Regions from separate parts of the Alkalibacillus flavidus genome, predicted to be linked through region 4. Evidence: riboswitches for the same ligand, from Rfam matches in the RefSeq annotation. Region 4 holds a riboswitch; each other region holds the start of a gene.
The links. Region 4 has a riboswitch for S-adenosylmethionine ahead of ABID56_RS08835 (methionine ABC transporter ATP-binding protein). Riboswitches for the same ligand answer to the same signal wherever they lie in the genome.
Positions count from the first base shown of each region.

Region 1 (3,996 bases), on a different contig from region 4:
CAAAATAATGCATTTTGTTCGATCAGTCACATAGGGATCGATTAATTCAGCGGTTAATTTAAATCCGTTATCACGTGTATCAACATGTACAGGTGTAGCGCCGGCTAAACGAATTAATGGTTCGTACCCAGGGTATACAGGTCCAGGTAAAATGACTTCATCACCAGGTTCTAAAATAGTCCGAAGCGAAATATCAATTGCTTGTGATGCACCAGCCGTTACGATAATTTCGTCTTCAGGATCATAGTGTAAGTGATACCGTTCTTGTGTGTATGAAGCGATCGCTTGGCGCAATTCTAATATGCCCGCGTTAGGCGTATAAACGGTGCGATTGTCATCAAGCGCTTGTTTAGCCGCATCTTTTATATGCTCAGGTGTTGCAAAATCAGGCTGACCGATCGTTAGTGATACGACATCGTCTTTGCCTGATACTAGGTTGAAAAATTGACGGATTCCCGAGATTGCTAAATTTTTAACGTTTTCGTTTAAGTATTGTTCCATGATTGTTGACCACCTTATGATAATGTTTAAATCGTAGGCACGCTGCTTATGCTATAGATAAGGGAGTGGTGCATATGCAAGCGTGGATCGATTTCAGTTTGACGTACTGGCCTATGATTAGTCTATGGCTCATACTGTTAACCAGTATTTATTTAACAATCACATATGTTGTAAAACGTGTGTTACGACAAGTGTTAACTTATAGTTTAGCCTATTGGATGAGTGTTACGACGTTGTTTATGGTTGTATTAATCGCTGTGAATCAATTTCACCAACAAGTCGCTAGTGACACCCTACAAATGAATACCGTTTTAACAACGCTTGCATTCGCCAGCTTTATAGCGGGATGTGGATTATTTACCTATTGTGCTAGTATGTACGTCTTGACTAGAGTCGGGCAAACACATCAAGCTAAGCGTAATATATGAATGACATAGTGATTAAAGTTTATCATAGAATTGATACGGTCAAAATATACGGTGTCAATTTATTTCACTAGACATCTTTTATCTTTAATGACATTTATTTATAATAGTGTGAGGAGAGGGGAGAGACGATGTTTAGTGATGTGTTTTTACTGTTGTTTTTATTGTTTGGCTTAGGATTATTCGTTTTGAATGTAGTGACCAGTATCTGGTCGTATCGAGATGCGAAACGAAAAGGTAAGAGCAATGAATACGCGATGATTGTGTTATTTGGGACATTGTTTATGCCTGTATTAGGATTCATTGTGTATTTAGTCATTCGGAATGATTGATGGATGAAGCGACCACGGGAGGATGAGCCGTGGTCGCTTTTTTGGTGTCATTCATTCGCCCAAATGTCACTGGCTAAACCAACGATATAACGCAACTTTTCCCATTGTTCGTCTTCGGTTAATTCGTTGCCGTGATGGGTTGATGCAAAGCCACATTGCGGGCTGAGGCGTAGCTGGTCGTGTGGCACATACTGTGACGCTTCTTCGACACGCCTAATCACGGTGTCACGATCTTCAAGAGCGCCGTCTTTAGAGGTTAATAAGCCTAAAACAACACGAGGCCCGTCTTTTGGAATATGTTTCAGCGGTTCAAAACCACCGGACCGTTCATCATCATATTCTAAAAAGAACCCGTCGACGTTTTCGTGAGCTAATAACGTCGGCGCGATTAAATCATAACCGCCTGAAAAAGCCCAAGTTGACCGGTAATTGCCGCGGCATAAATGGGTGGTAACGTAAAGGTCATCAGGCTTATATTTTAAACTGCCGTTCACGACACGTAACGCTAAATCTATTAAATACTCACGCGAATGTGCCCCATCATTAAATGGAATGTCAGGCGCTGATAAGCCGGCGATATAGACGTCATCAAATTGTAAATACCTGACGCCAGCATCATAAAATGCTTGAATCGCATCTTGGTAAGCTTGAATAATGTCGTCAGCATACGTCTCAATATCAGGGTAAATGTCTTCATTTTGAATACCTGCGTTAAAAAACTGATTCGGAATCGGAATCGCTAACTTGGCTACAGCACGCCCATCGACGATCTCGTTTAAATCGTTAAAGTCTTTAATAAAGGGTGATTAGGGTTAAATGAAATAGGTCCTGTGTTACGGACGTTATAGCGTTCGGTTTCGTATTATTGGCAAATTGGTAGCCTTGATCAGGAACGTAGCCTTCCATACCATTAAAAAGTTCCATAAAGTCTAAATGAAACCATGTACGACGGAATTCACCGTCTGTCACGGCTTGTAACCCGATTTCAATTTGTTTGTCGACGATGCGATTAATTTCTTCATTTTCAACTTGCCGCAAACCATCAGCACTGATCTGACCTGCTTTTAAGTCTGCTCTTGCTTGATGGAGTCGCTCTGATCTTAATAGGCTGCCGACATGGTCAGCGCGGAATGGAATCGTTTCGTTTGTCATGATAAATCCCTTACTTTGTGAAATTTAAAAAAGCCTCTTCTTAAAATAAGAAGAGGCTTTGTGTTCATAGATTTCTCTTCTTATCTTCTAGCCGTTGCTACTGGAATTAGCACAGTGTTATGAAAACCTGTTGCTGAAGCTTCAAAGGGCCAGTCCCTCCACTTCTCTCGATAAGAATGTATTCAATTGATTAAATGTTGTCATACGTTGTCTATTTAGCAATGTCAATGATAGATGACATTATTGTGTGACTGTTTTTAAATCGTTCAATATGTCATCCATCGCTTCTTTGCTCGTGCCGGAGTAGTTTTTAATGACTGTACCGTCTGGATTAACTAAGGCAAAAGACGTGCCGTGATTCACTTGTGGTTGTCCATCGACTTTAGAGACTAATGTGTTAAATGAATCCGCAGCAAAACTTTCTATATGATCTTGCGAATAGCCCGTTAGAAAGTCCCAGTTACTATAATCAGCATCGTATTTTTCGCTAAAAGTTTTTAGTTTGTCTGGGTCGTCAACTTCAGGGTCAACGGAGAACGAGATAAATCTTACGTCTAAGTCAGCATTATTGGCTTCTTCCTGTAAACTAGCCATATTCGCGGTCATTGGTGGGCAGACGGTATTACAATTGGTGAAAATAAAGTTAGCCACCCAATAAGTGCCTTCTAAATCAGACAAGCTCACCGTTTCGTTATTTTGATTTGTATATTCAAATGATTCTACATCGACATCAAGTTCCGTCTCCAATTCGCTTGCAGAACTGCCATTACAGGCTGTGAGAATCGTTATGAATGCAAGGACGCTATAAATCACGACATGATTCAAACGTTTCATGATCTCATCAACTCCAATTTATATAGGATTTACACCGTAAGATGTTTTGTTGTCCATATTTTAACACGGGAAAGAAATATTTAGTGTGACAAGACCGTGAATGATTTTACAATTTCTTGACTATTCCGTTTGCGCTGTTTTAAGCGTGATTGTATTAATTTCCGGCCGGCACAAAAAGCGAAACGGAAGGCGCGTCGTTCCTAGTCCGCGTGATGTTATGAGTTGAAGCGGTCGTTGTCCGATCGTCGTTTTGCCTTCGACGTATTTCTGACCGAGTAATGGTGTGATGATATACCCGTAAAACGGAATTTGAACTTGTCCGCCATGGCTATGTCCTGATAATTGTAAATCAAATGGGTAATCAACCACATTATCTGCGAAATCGGGTTCGTGACAGAGTAAGATATGATAACCGTTTTCTTGATTGGTTGAAATAAGCCCGTCGAGTTTAGGGTCACCTAATAAGACATCATCGACTCCTGACAAAGTGATCGTCTCACCTTCACGTTCAAGGGTCACAGTGTCGTTTTGTAGTAACGTAAAGCCACTTGCATTCATTACGTCGCGAATCGGATTTGTCCCGTATCCGCCGTGGTCATGATTGCCGTATATCCAATATTGCCCGAGCGGTGCTTTTAATTGCGATAAAATCGGGATGAGTTTTTCATAACGAGAATCAGAAACGTCGGATGGGTTATCGAATAAGTCGCCAGTAAAGACGATGAGATCAGGGTTTTGCCGTTTCACTTCGC
Region 1 is NZ_JBEPMX010000001.1:42,959-46,954, forward strand. Features, by position in the region: gene ABID56_RS00225 (aminotransferase A) at 1-501, opposite strand, end outside; gene ABID56_RS00230 (hypothetical protein) at 576-929, shown strand; gene ABID56_RS00235 (PLDc N-terminal domain-containing protein) at 1,058-1,258, shown strand; partial or broken gene ABID56_RS00240 (5-methyltetrahydropteroyltriglutamate--homocysteine S-methyltransferase) at 1,306-2,410, opposite strand; SAM riboswitch class I at 2,488-2,587, opposite strand; gene ABID56_RS00245 (SCO family protein) at 2,651-3,244, opposite strand; gene ABID56_RS00250 (metallophosphoesterase) at 3,365-3,996, opposite strand, start outside.
Region 1: another riboswitch for S-adenosylmethionine. It lies ahead of ABID56_RS00240 (5-methyltetrahydropteroyltriglutamate--homocysteine S-methyltransferase); the one in region 4 lies ahead of ABID56_RS08835 (methionine ABC transporter ATP-binding protein).

Region 2 (3,996 bases), on a different contig from region 4:
GAATTAACATTTGTGCAAAAAAATAAAACATATAAGGCTGTTCATGTTGGACTTCTAACTTTAGAAGCGCTACTTGCCGCATCCGTTCGATAAAATCGGGTTCCGTAAAATCAATATGGGCTAAAAAATCATCTTGTATGACACCGATACAGTACTCGATGAGCGAATCAAACAAATCTTGTTTATTATGAAAATAATAAAACAATGTTCCTTTTCCTATGCCTGCTGTTTTAACGATATGATTGGTGGACGCTTTGTCGAACCCTTTCTCGGTGAATTCTTGAAGCGCTGCATTAATAATAGCCATTCGTTTGTTGCCATCTAACTGATCTAAAACTTTCAACAACCATCACCTCACTTATGTTTCGACCACTTTGGTCACATTATAATTCAACTGACCACTTCGGTCAACTTGTCTTTTAGTTAACATACTTATAAATTTCCATAACGTTATAGGATATTGTTTCAATTTTTTCAGAAAGGGAAATTATGGTGGTAACAGGGAGGTAATGACATGACATATCGTCACGCATTATTTTTATTCAATGGCAATAAAGATGGAGCAGAACGTGAAGCGATGCTAAGACAAATCATGCCGGCATTATCGGCGCACGTTAAAGAGATTAGCCTCATCCAAACGTTGGCTGAAGATGAACTGAAAGAACAGTGCCGCCAAGTCCACCATTATGATCTGCTCATTTTGTACGGGGGCGACGGGACTTTACATACAGCGGTGAATGAGTTAGCGGAAACAGACAATGTGCCACCGATATTATTATTACCTGGCGGGACGTGTAATGATTTTTCGAGAACGCTTGGCTTGCCTCAAAACCTTAAAAAATTCGGTGCTCTATTAGACAACCATACAATTCAAGACTTTGATATTGTCAAGATTAATGACCACTACTATACGAATTTCGCTGGTATGGGACTCATCACAGATGCGTCTGAAGGCATTGATGAAGAGCTAAAAGAATCGTTTGGCACGTTAAGTTATTTTATAAGTGCAATTCAGTCTTTCCAAGAAGGTGACACGAAACGGTTTTATGTGACATCTGAAGATGGAGACTATGAAATCGATGCAGCGATGTTGCTCGTGATGAACGGGTATTTTATCGGGACTCACCATTTTCCAATAGATGATATCTCAGTCAACGACAGCTTGTTAGATGTCATCGTCGTGGAAGAATCAAATATGAATACGATTAAAGAATGGCTATCCTTGAAAAATGTGTTTAGCCGTTCAAAACAAATCGAGCAAATTCGCCATTTCCAAACGAGGGCGATTAATGTCCAATCTGATCAATCATTAGAAGTCGATACCGATGGGGAAACGTACATCACGACGCCTGCTCGCATATCTGTTGGCGAGACAAAGCTACGCTTTATTGTGCAAAAAGACTAATATTAGACATTCGATTCAATATTTGTTAAACTAATGGTGGACATATTATCAAGAGTGGGTAAGAGAACTGGCTCTAAGACCCCACGGCAACCTGACAAACGTTAAGGTGCCCCTACCAGCAGGTGACTATCACCTGGGTGATGAGTGATATTGAGCGGTAAGTGAAGCCTGTCATTCGATCACCGAGTGACAGGCTTTTTTTATGTCTAATTCGATGAAAGGAGGTTCGAACGTGACGCTCATCCCAATCAATCGCTTGATAATTTGTCGTCATTCACGATAAAAAGGAGCGATGTTTAAATGAGTTTTGCGAAATCGATGTATATGAAGCATGCTGATGCGAGCCAAGTGGTGTCCGTTGCGGCACGAGTCCTTCAAGAGCGACTGAATGAAGAATATTACAATTGGGCTATCACGCATCGTCGTGTTGAAGCTGAACGTGACGATGTACTAGATGAAATAGGTGAACACGAAACAAAACCCTATTATTTATTCACATTATCCAAAAACGCGAAAGAACAACTAACCTTTACCATTACCGAAGATGCTGTTTTGAAGTTAAAAGAACTCGGACCAGACGCTTTCGAACATTATTTACGCTATGAAGCGATCGTAGCCGGCCTTCCCCACAACGAACGTGACCCTGATGCTCATAAAGCAGAATGGGAGAAATAAAGGCATGCACCTCACCCGCGCTAACTATTTTAGCGCGGGTATATTTATAGCACCTCTTCAGTTTTGAGATAACTCCTTATATTTATTTCATAAATGAGCGACCTTTTGAAATAACTAAGCGGAATTATTTAATAACTTAAGCTGGATAAAAAATCATGCAATAAATTTACGACTTTCAACACTTTGTGCAGTCAAAATATGTTATGATTAGGTTGTAATTATTTAGGAGAGGGGAATACAAGTATGAAAAGACTTCTAGTCACTGCTGTTATTGCACTCGTTGTCTTATTAGCAGCATGTGGAGAAAGTCGCAGCGATAAGGAAGTGGTGGTCGACGCATTCGATGGCCTTATGAACGCCGAAAGCTACCAGTCGTCATCTAGTTTAGATTTTGAATTAAACGGTGACATGAACGACCCGATGTTTAATCAATTAACGAGCGTGATTAACGATTTAGAATTACAAGTGGATCAAACATATGATTCGAATCAACAATTACAAGAAGCTGTATTAGACGTCAGCGGTTCAATGCCACCGTTTACGTTAGACTTTAAACTTCCATTCTTGCAAGATCTTGAAAACCAAACGATGTATATGAAAACCGACAGTTTAACAGAGAGCCTGGGCATGATGTTCCCAGTCCCTGAAGAAGCTAAAGGTAAATTAATCAAAATGGACTTACAAGAGATGCAAAACGTCGAAGGTCAAGATATGCCGGAAATCGATGAAGAAGAATTACAACAGCGTGCCCAAACGATTATGAATGATTTTCTAGAACAAAAAGACGGTTCTGAATTCACACAAGAAGACGGCCGCTATACTGTATCATTCACTCAAGAGGACTTCCGCTACCTAATGGAAGCCTTTATGGAAGAGTTCGATGAAATGTTCAATGAAGAAGACATGGCAACGATGGACCAAGACTTTGACACGATGATGGAAGAAATGTCAGAAGTCTTAACCGTGGAACAGTTTGATATGTCGATGGTCATTGAAGACGATCAAATTCAAGAAGACCAATTTGAAGCTGATCTATTATTCGAAGACCCTGAGTCGGACGATTCAATGCAATTTTATATGTCAATGGAATCCACCTACAGCAACATGAATGGTGATGTAGAGTTTTCGATTGACCCTGAAAACGAAGAGATCATTACATTTGAAGAATTGAACCAAATGATGAATGACGCCATGATGCAAGATATGGGTATGTAAACCTTAATCATCTCCACACCTTTTAAAAGGCGTGGAGATGTTTTATTTTTGTGACCATACCACCCATAACATAACAGACACTAGCATAATGCCAATATGATGCACGAACGGTTCGATCACAAGGCCGCTTGCCATCACAACAGCTGCGAGTGATAAACCAATCCCTCTACGGTGACCATCCTTAAATAAAGCAACGCCTAATAACAGTAAGCCTACCGGAAAACCTAATGACAAAGCACCCACCGGCCATAAACTAACATGGTTATATATCACGTCTTGCCCGACTTCCCCTGCTAAATCTAATAACGACACAAACTGACTCATCATTAAAAACGGAATAGCAACAACGATGGCTACTAAACTTACCTTCACCATAGTTCGCTTTTCAACTCTTAACCACTCCATAAACCCAATTTGAAGTAAACTCAAACCGAACAAAAGCGAGTAAACGAGCCATACGGATTCAGATCCTGTCCTCCCCACTTCTCCAAATCCTATAATCGCCGGTATAACAAAAAACAAAACACCTATCCGTCCTATTATTTTCACCTATATCATCCTTTTTTGCGTATAAGTTGACCTCACCTTTCAATACTAACACTAAGTCCGTTTAAAGAAGGTGACATCATGGATGCTTCCAAAAAACCTGTTTCCAAACATTTTAAACACAATGTCCAATACTTATTAGATGAGCTTCGCGT
Region 2 is NZ_JBEPMX010000012.1:11,748-15,743, reverse strand. Features, by position in the region: gene ABID56_RS10865 (TetR/AcrR family transcriptional regulator) at 1-343, opposite strand, end outside; gene ABID56_RS10860 (diacylglycerol/lipid kinase family protein) at 515-1,405, shown strand; SAM riboswitch class I at 1,448-1,552, shown strand; gene ABID56_RS10855 (hypothetical protein) at 1,706-2,080, shown strand; gene ABID56_RS10850 (hypothetical protein) at 2,324-3,295, shown strand; gene ABID56_RS10845 (hypothetical protein) at 3,338-3,778, opposite strand; gene ABID56_RS10840 (spore germination protein) at 3,923-3,996, shown strand, end outside.
Region 2: another riboswitch for S-adenosylmethionine. It lies ahead of ABID56_RS10855 (hypothetical protein); the one in region 4 lies ahead of ABID56_RS08835 (methionine ABC transporter ATP-binding protein).

Region 3 (3,996 bases), on a different contig from region 4:
TATGATATTATATAATACAGTGTTGATGAATTTAGCTAATTAATAAATAAAAAATATATAAGCAAGGTGGTCATTATGTCTAACAAGGATTACAGAGTATTGCTTTATTACAAGTACGTTCCAATTGACGATCCGGAAACGTTCCGTGATGAGCATTTACAATTCTGTTTCGACCTCGGATTAAAAGGTCGGATTTTAGTTGCTGAGGAAGGGTTGAACGGAACCGTTTCAGGTACAGTTGAACAAACGAATAAGTATATGGAAGCTTTGCGTGAAGATCCACGTTTTGCGGACATGGAATTCAAAATTGATGAAGCGGACGATCATGCATTTAAGAAAATGCACGTCCGTCATCGCGACGAAATCGTTAATTTAAGTTTGGATGAAGAAGAGGATGTGTCGCCGATCGAAGACACAGCTGAATTCCTCGATCCGAAAGAATTTTACGAAGAAATGCAGCGTGATGATGCGATTATTCTCGATGCGCGAAATGATTATGAATATGATGTCGGTCATTTCCGTGGCGCAATTCGTCCGGATATTCGTACATTCCGTGAATTACCTGAATGGATTAAAGAAAATAAAGACATGCTTGAAGGTAAACGTGTCTTAACGTATTGCACAGGTGGAATCCGTTGTGAACGATTCACTGGTTGGTTGAAAGAAGAAGGCATTGATGATGTCGGACAATTACATGGTGGTATCGTCACTTACGGCAAAGACCCTGAAGTGAAAGGCGATTTGTGGGACGGTCAATGCTATGTGTTTGATGAGCGCATTACAGTGCCGATCAATCAGGTTGAACATAATGTTGTCGGCCGCGATTATTTCACAGGTGAACCATGTGAACGTTATATTAATTGTGCAAATCCTGACTGTAACGAACAAATTCTTTCCTCTGAAGAGAACGAGCATTTTTATTTAAGAAGTTGCTCACCTGAATGCCGTACGCACCCTCGCAACCGTTATATCGAGGAGCACGGTTTAACAGAGGAAGAAGTCCAAGCTAAATTAGCGAAGATTGAAGCATCGAAAAAACAAGAAGTTTAATCTTTTTGTTGACGTTCGTATAACGGCATGGTAAGGTGCATATAATCAAATTAACAAAATTGTATAACAAATTAAACTCTTATCAAGAGTGGCTGAGGGACTGGCCCGACGACGCCCGGCAACCTTCAAACAACGGTTTGAAAGGTGCTAATTCCAGCAAAGCGAATGATTTGCTTTGGGAGATAAGAGAGACAAATGGATTCGTCTATTTACACCTCTCTATCTTTAAAAGATAGGGAGGTTTTTTTATGGTTTTGAAAGCGAAAGGATGACAGCAATATGAACCGAGTCACTGATCGTGTAGCTATTCCGAACGTGACGTTAGAGTCAGGGACGTTTCTTGAAGAAATTGAACTTGTTTATGAACGCGCTGGAACAAAAGGTAAACCCATCATCCTCGTTTGCCATGCTTTAACAGGCAATCATATCACAGTAGGTACAGAAGATTCCCCTGGATGGTGGCGAGGGTTAATCCATGAAGGAGGTTATGTTGATCTCGATCAATATGAGGTGATCACTTTTAATACATTAGGTGGATGTCATGGCTCTACAGGGCCCTTATCGCTAAGTCCAGAAACGGGCCAGATATATGGTGCTGATTTTCCGACTTTAACAGTCCGTGACTTAGTCGAGATTCAATTTTTAGCTTTAAAAAAGTTAGGTGTTCATCAACTCCATTCTGTTATGGGAAGTTCATTAGGGGGCATGCAAGTGCTGGAGTGGGCGGTGATGTATCCGTGGTTTATTAAATCGATTATTCCACTAGCAATTACTCCTCAGTTCAGTGATTACGCAATCGCGTTTAATCATATTTCGGCTCAAGCGATCCGCCAAGATCCTAATTGGCAGCAAGGAAAAATCCCGAAAGACGGACTTGGTTTAGCACGTTCGATTGGCATGATTACCTATCGTTCTGCGCCGTTATTCCAATCGCGGTTTAACCGAGAGCACGATGGTGATCAATATCAAGTCGTGCATTATTTAAACTATCAGGCAGAAAAAATTGCCGAACGTTTTGATGCGAATAGTTACTTAGTTTTGTTAGAGGCGATGAACAGTCATGATCTTAGTCGAGGACAGGGTGATTTAGAACAAATATTTTTTGATTGGCAAGTCCCTGTATATGCATTTGGTTTTGAACATGACTTGTTATATCCGCCAGAAGATATCCAAAAATTTATCCAAGATCTTCAAGCATTTGATAAGGAAGCCCGTTATATACATGTTGATACAGCATTTGGTCATGATGGATTTTTAGTTGAATTTGATCATTGGGGACCAGAAGTTGAAAAGGTCCTTCAACAAATAGATAAATAAGGAGCGATTAATATGAGTAATCAAGAACAGTATCGAGTCGAAACAATTGGAATTCACGGTGGTTTAGAAGCAGATCCAGCAACGGGAGCACGCGCATTACCGATCTATCAAACGAACTCTTATCAGTTCAATCATACAGAACACGCAGCAAATTTATTTTCTTTACAAGAAGAGGGCTTTATCTATTCACGTATTGGCAACCCAACAGTCGGAGTGTTTGAAGATCGAGTGGCTCAGTTAGAAGGAGGCATTGGTGCTTTAGCTTTTTCCAGTGGTATGGCGTCGATTTCAGGTGCGATTTTTAATTTAGCTGAAGCAGGAGATGAGATTGTAGCAGCTTCTACGTTATACGGAGGCACATATAATTTATTTTCAACGACATTGCCGAAGCATGGCATTACGACACACTTTGTCGATCCAACTGAACCGGAAAATTTCCGCCAAGCAATTACACCGAATACGAAAGCGGTGTTTGCTGAGACGATTGGAAACCCTGGTTTACACGTATTAGATATAGAAAAAGTAGCAGAGATTGCGCATGAAGCAGGTGTACCATTAATCGTTGATAATACATTCCCGACACCTTATTTACTTCGTCCAATCGATTATGGAGCAGACCTCGTCGTACACTCAGCAACGAAATGGTTAGGTGGCAATGGCACGACACTAGGTGGTGTGTTAGTTGATGCTGGTAAATTTGATTGGAATTCGTCAAAGTTTCCGGGCTTTACGGAACCTGATCCGAGTTACCACGGCATTGTATATGCTGAAGCACTACCTGAGGCCGCATTTATTACGAAGGCGCGTGTTCAAGTGCTTCGTGATACTGGGGCGACATTAAGCCCATATAATGCCTTCCAATTAGCGCTAGGGCTTGAAACATTACATGTGCGTATGAAAGAACATGTTGCGAATGCCCATCGCATTGTCGAATATTTAGATCAACATCCAGCGATTGATTGGGTGCTATATCCAGAAAAAGATGACCATCCATCACAGTCATTAGCGGCTAAATATTTACCTAAAGGTGCTGGATCAATTGTGGTGTTTGGTATCAAAGGTGGAAAAGAAGCAGGTGCTTCTGTAATTGATAACGCTCAATTATGGTCGCATTTAGCTAATGTCGGTGATGCGAAAAGTTTAATTATTCATCCAGCAAGTACTACGCATCAACAGTTAAATGAAGAAGAACGCAAAGCATCTGGCGTAACTGAAGATTTAATTCGCTTATCTGTTGGCATCGAACATGTCGATGATTTAATTGCTGACTTAGAGCAAGCGATTGAAACAACGACTGGCAAAACATCACAGGTAAGTGAGGTTCATTCATAAAGGAGGCTTGTTATGGAGCCGATTCGTGTTGCATTATTAGGTTTTGGGACAGTGGGTCAAGGAGTTTATGATCATATAGAAAAAGAACAACAATCATTAGCGCAAACGTTAAATCGCCCAGTTCAAGTAACGGCAGTACTCGTCAATGATGAATCGAAACATCGTGACGTGGCGAACCATGTCTTACTCACGACCAATATAGATGATGTGCTAGCTCAACCGATTGATATCGTGGTTGAAGCAATCACAGGGGTTGAGTCAGCGTATCAATACGTCACAGAGGCCATTGAACAAGGA
Region 3 is NZ_JBEPMX010000017.1:33,202-37,197, forward strand. Features, by position in the region: gene trhO (oxygen-dependent tRNA uridine(34) hydroxylase TrhO) at 76-1,050, shown strand; SAM riboswitch class I at 1,127-1,239, shown strand; gene metX (homoserine O-acetyltransferase MetX) at 1,330-2,367, shown strand; gene ABID56_RS12505 (O-acetylhomoserine aminocarboxypropyltransferase/cysteine synthase family protein) at 2,380-3,699, shown strand; gene ABID56_RS12510 (homoserine dehydrogenase) at 3,712-3,996, shown strand, end outside.
Region 3: another riboswitch for S-adenosylmethionine. It lies ahead of metX (homoserine O-acetyltransferase MetX); the one in region 4 lies ahead of ABID56_RS08835 (methionine ABC transporter ATP-binding protein).

Region 4 (3,996 bases):
CACTTCGGAATGATCGTCAGATGTTATAAATTCTTTTAACTCATCGACCGACCCTTCTTGTGGGTTTAATTGTTGGACGAATCGTTTCGTCGTTTTCGATTGCGGATTCATAAAGACATCCAATACGTCCCCTTGCTCGACGACAGTCCCTTGTTCCATGACCGCAACACGATGACAAATCTTCTGTATGACGTGCATTTCGTGCGTAATCAAAATAATCGTTAAATCTAATTTTTCATTAATCGAAACGAGCAAGTCTAAAATGTCATCGGTCGTTTCAGGGTCTAATGCTGATGTCGCCTCGTCGCATAATAACACTTTCGGGTCGTTCGCTAGTGAACGAGCGATGCCAACACGCTGTTTTTGCCCACCACTTAGTTGCGATGGATACGATTGTTCCCGCCCTTTTAAACCGACGAGCTCGATTAATTCAAGTACTTGGCTTTCGCGCTCTGCCTTTGGAACCCCAGCTATTTCAAGTGGGAATGCGACATTTTCATAAACGGTACGTGACCAAAGTAAATTAAAATGTTGAAAAATCATCCCGATCTTTTGGCGTTCTAAACGTAATTGCGACTTGCTTAAGTCTGTCATATCTTGGCCATTTAAAATGATTTCACCGTCAGTCGGATCTTCCAATCGATTAATTAAACGAACAAAGGTACTTTTACCAGCACCGCTATAACCAATGACTCCAAATATATCACCCTTCTCTATATTGAGTGACACATTATCAACAGCTTGGACTGTTTGATCTTTTGTTTTAAACGATTTCGATAATTGTTTAATCGATATCACAAGCGTTCCCTCCTCGTTGTCAGTAACAAATCGTTCAAACATAAAAAAACCTTTCTGCCATATAAGAGAACAGAAAGGTTTGCAAGATGATTAACCAGTCGTTCTCTTATCTTTCAAAGCACATGCTTTGAAGGAATTAGCACCTATCATGACATCATGACGGTTGCCGGGCTTCACAGGGCCTGTCCCTCCACCTCTCTGGATAAGAGATTATGTTTTAATTCATTATCACGTTAGTCTATTAATGTATTGCTGAATAAAAAAACTTCCTTGTAAGAACAAGAAAGAGGTTTACTCCGTCTTATCTTACAATGCCTTCACATTGCAGGAATTAGCACCAATTATGAGCTTGTCATAACGGTTGCCGGGCTTCATAGGGCCGTTCCCTCCGCCTCTCTGGATAAGAAGTTCATTATTCAACTTTCAATGAATTGTATGTTAGCATAGGTATAGAAGAAGGTCAATTGTTTTTAAACAAAAAATTTTAATAAAGGACTGAGAGTATGAAAGCACCCATGTTTGAACTTCCGTATTTAGACAATCCGCATGAAACATTTAATTTAAATGATTATATTGGCAAGAAAGTGATTATTTTAACATTTTGGGTATCTTGGTGCCCTGATTGTTCTCGTGATTTACCGAAAAAAGAACAGTTTTATAAAACGATGCGCCACGACAACATCGAAATGGTTACCATCAACGTGCCTGGACGCGAACGCGATGAATCAGAAGCACACAAGTTCCAAGAGCAATTTTTAACACAACCTGTTTTGAAAGATAACGGTCGTGAGGTGTATGACCAATACGAGTCTGACGGTGTTCCTACAACAATTTTGATTGATTTAGAAGGTAACATAGTTGGGCACTTTGGCGATCAAGACGATTTCGTTGAAGTGATTAAAATCGTCGGCGACTATTTCCCAGCTCAATAATGTGAAACGAGGTTGGCACAAAGCCTAATTAAACAAAGTAAAACCCGAACAATTTTAATAAAATAAATTGTTCGGGTTTCCTGTTTGAATGACGCTTCATCAAAACACTTCGCTTGGTTCTTCGTGACATAAACTCAACATCGGCTCTGCTGGCGCAATCGCCGTGTTTCCTTTACCGGGGCACGGCTCGAGCCAGGCAACCTCATCGAATATGCTTCCTTGCAACTTGCACCGAGGAAGCCTGCTTCGAAGCGATACGAGAAGACGCAGGTGCATCCCTCGGGGGACAAAGGAACTTCGGCTAAGTACCGGACGTCCTGTCCGAACGCCGAAGTGACCCACGTCCTGTGCGCCTTCGTGCTGTTCCCGTGACGACCCGGACGGTCTAATGTCGACGTTGGTCACAAAAGCTGATTTCATAAGCTTCCTTGACTAATTCTGCGCCGAGTACTCGCAGGCGCAGAATTAGTCGACCAGGCGTCTACGTGTTTTGATTCCGCTTCATTAGTGCTTAGCTGAAATGATATCCAATCATTCGTCTTTTGCACAATTTAATGCCCTTCTGTCCCAGCCTTTTTTATGATGTCTCCGTTTTCTCAATCACTAAATACGGACCCATTTCTTTTAATAAATACGGCACGGAATGAAAGGTATATAATCGCTCAACCGCTTCACCTTGCTTCACAACGAGTAAACATGGCACACTCGTGATGTTATATTGTTGCATGAACTCAGGTGCTAGTGTCGCATTCAATTCATAAAATTTTTCATCGCCTAACGTTTCTTCGATATAATGTAGCATGCGTTTTGCCACTTTACACGTTCCACAAAACGGGCTGTTCACGAAAACAATATGATGTTGTTTCTTTCCGACCATGAATTGTGCCTGTTTACCATCTATTTCTTGCATGCTATTCCGACCCCTTCAGAAATTTAACCTTTACTTTAAAATTCGCTGCTTGTAATACTGACGCTATCACATGTTCCGGTGTATCTTCAACTTGTCGGTATTTTGCATCGACGTATAAATTTTGGGCATGGGATAATTCGTGATTTAATTGTTTTCTTAATTTTTTACCTGGTTCATCCGTATCGGTAAAAATATAAACATCTCGATCCAATAGATCGTAATTTTCAATCATTTCATCGATCGCAAACGGACTCACGGTTCCAAACGTACAGAGAATGGCTTCATCATGTTCTAAAACCGCCTGTAATTTGCGACGGTCTTGTTTACCCTCAACAATTAACACGCGTGATAATGTATCCATTATTGGTCACCTAAATCTATTTGAAGTTACAAAAGACTGACCTTTAATAAAGATCAGCCTTCTTGTTCTTTATGGAATTATTCGTCATCAACCATTTGTTTGTAAGCATCAACATCCATTAGTTTGTCCAACTCGGATTTGTCTGATACTTCAACGACAACCATCCACGCTTGATCATGTGGTGATTCGTTGACAAGCTCTGGGCTATCTTCTAATTCGTCGTTCACCTCAACGACTTTACCAGAAACAGGTGCATACAACTCAGATACCGTTTTAACAGATTCAACACTACCGAACGGTTGATCCAATGCTAGCTCGTCCCCTTCTTCAGGTAACTCAACAAATACGATATCACCTAATTCATCTTGGGCGAAGTCAGTAATCCCGATACGAACGCGATCACCTTCTTCTTTGACCCATTCGTGTTCTTCAGAGTATAGATATTCTTTTGGTAAACTCATGTGATCCCCTCCAATAATTCAAATCATATCTTTATCTTACAATAAAGCGTCGTTCTATGCATTAACAAGTTATGAATTCCATGTTTCATTATATGTTTCTTCTTTAAAACCGACCGTTACTTGGTTCCCATCTGTCGCAATAGGACGCTTCAGTAGCATACCATCAGAAGCGAGTAATTTGATCTGTTCGTCTTCTGACATTGATGGCAAGCGGTCTTTTAATTCTAGTTCACGGTATTTCTTGCCAGATGTGTTGAAAAATTTTTTAATCGGTAATCCACTTCGGTCGATAATTGTTTTTAATTCCTCTTCACTCGGTGGATTGTCCACGATATGGACAGATTCATATGTAATGCCATTATCATCGAGCCATTTAAGTGCTTTACGGCACGTTCCGCACTTTGGATACTGGTAAACAGTTAAACTCATATACATTCTCCTTTCAGTAATTGAATTTTAACATGAAACATAGCTTGAGATGGAATGAAATGAATAGAAAAGCCGCACAGCCTAAGCTATGCGGCTCCCCTCATG
Region 4 is NZ_JBEPMX010000008.1:81,872-85,867, forward strand. Features, by position in the region: gene ABID56_RS08835 (methionine ABC transporter ATP-binding protein) at 1-798, opposite strand, end outside; SAM riboswitch class I at 902-1,007, opposite strand; SAM riboswitch class I at 1,097-1,205, opposite strand; gene ABID56_RS08840 (TlpA family protein disulfide reductase) at 1,302-1,730, shown strand; gene ABID56_RS08845 (thioredoxin family protein) at 2,308-2,640, opposite strand; gene ABID56_RS08850 (toprim domain-containing protein) at 2,642-3,001, opposite strand; gene gcvH (glycine cleavage system protein GcvH) at 3,079-3,462, opposite strand; gene ABID56_RS08860 (arsenate reductase family protein) at 3,532-3,891, opposite strand.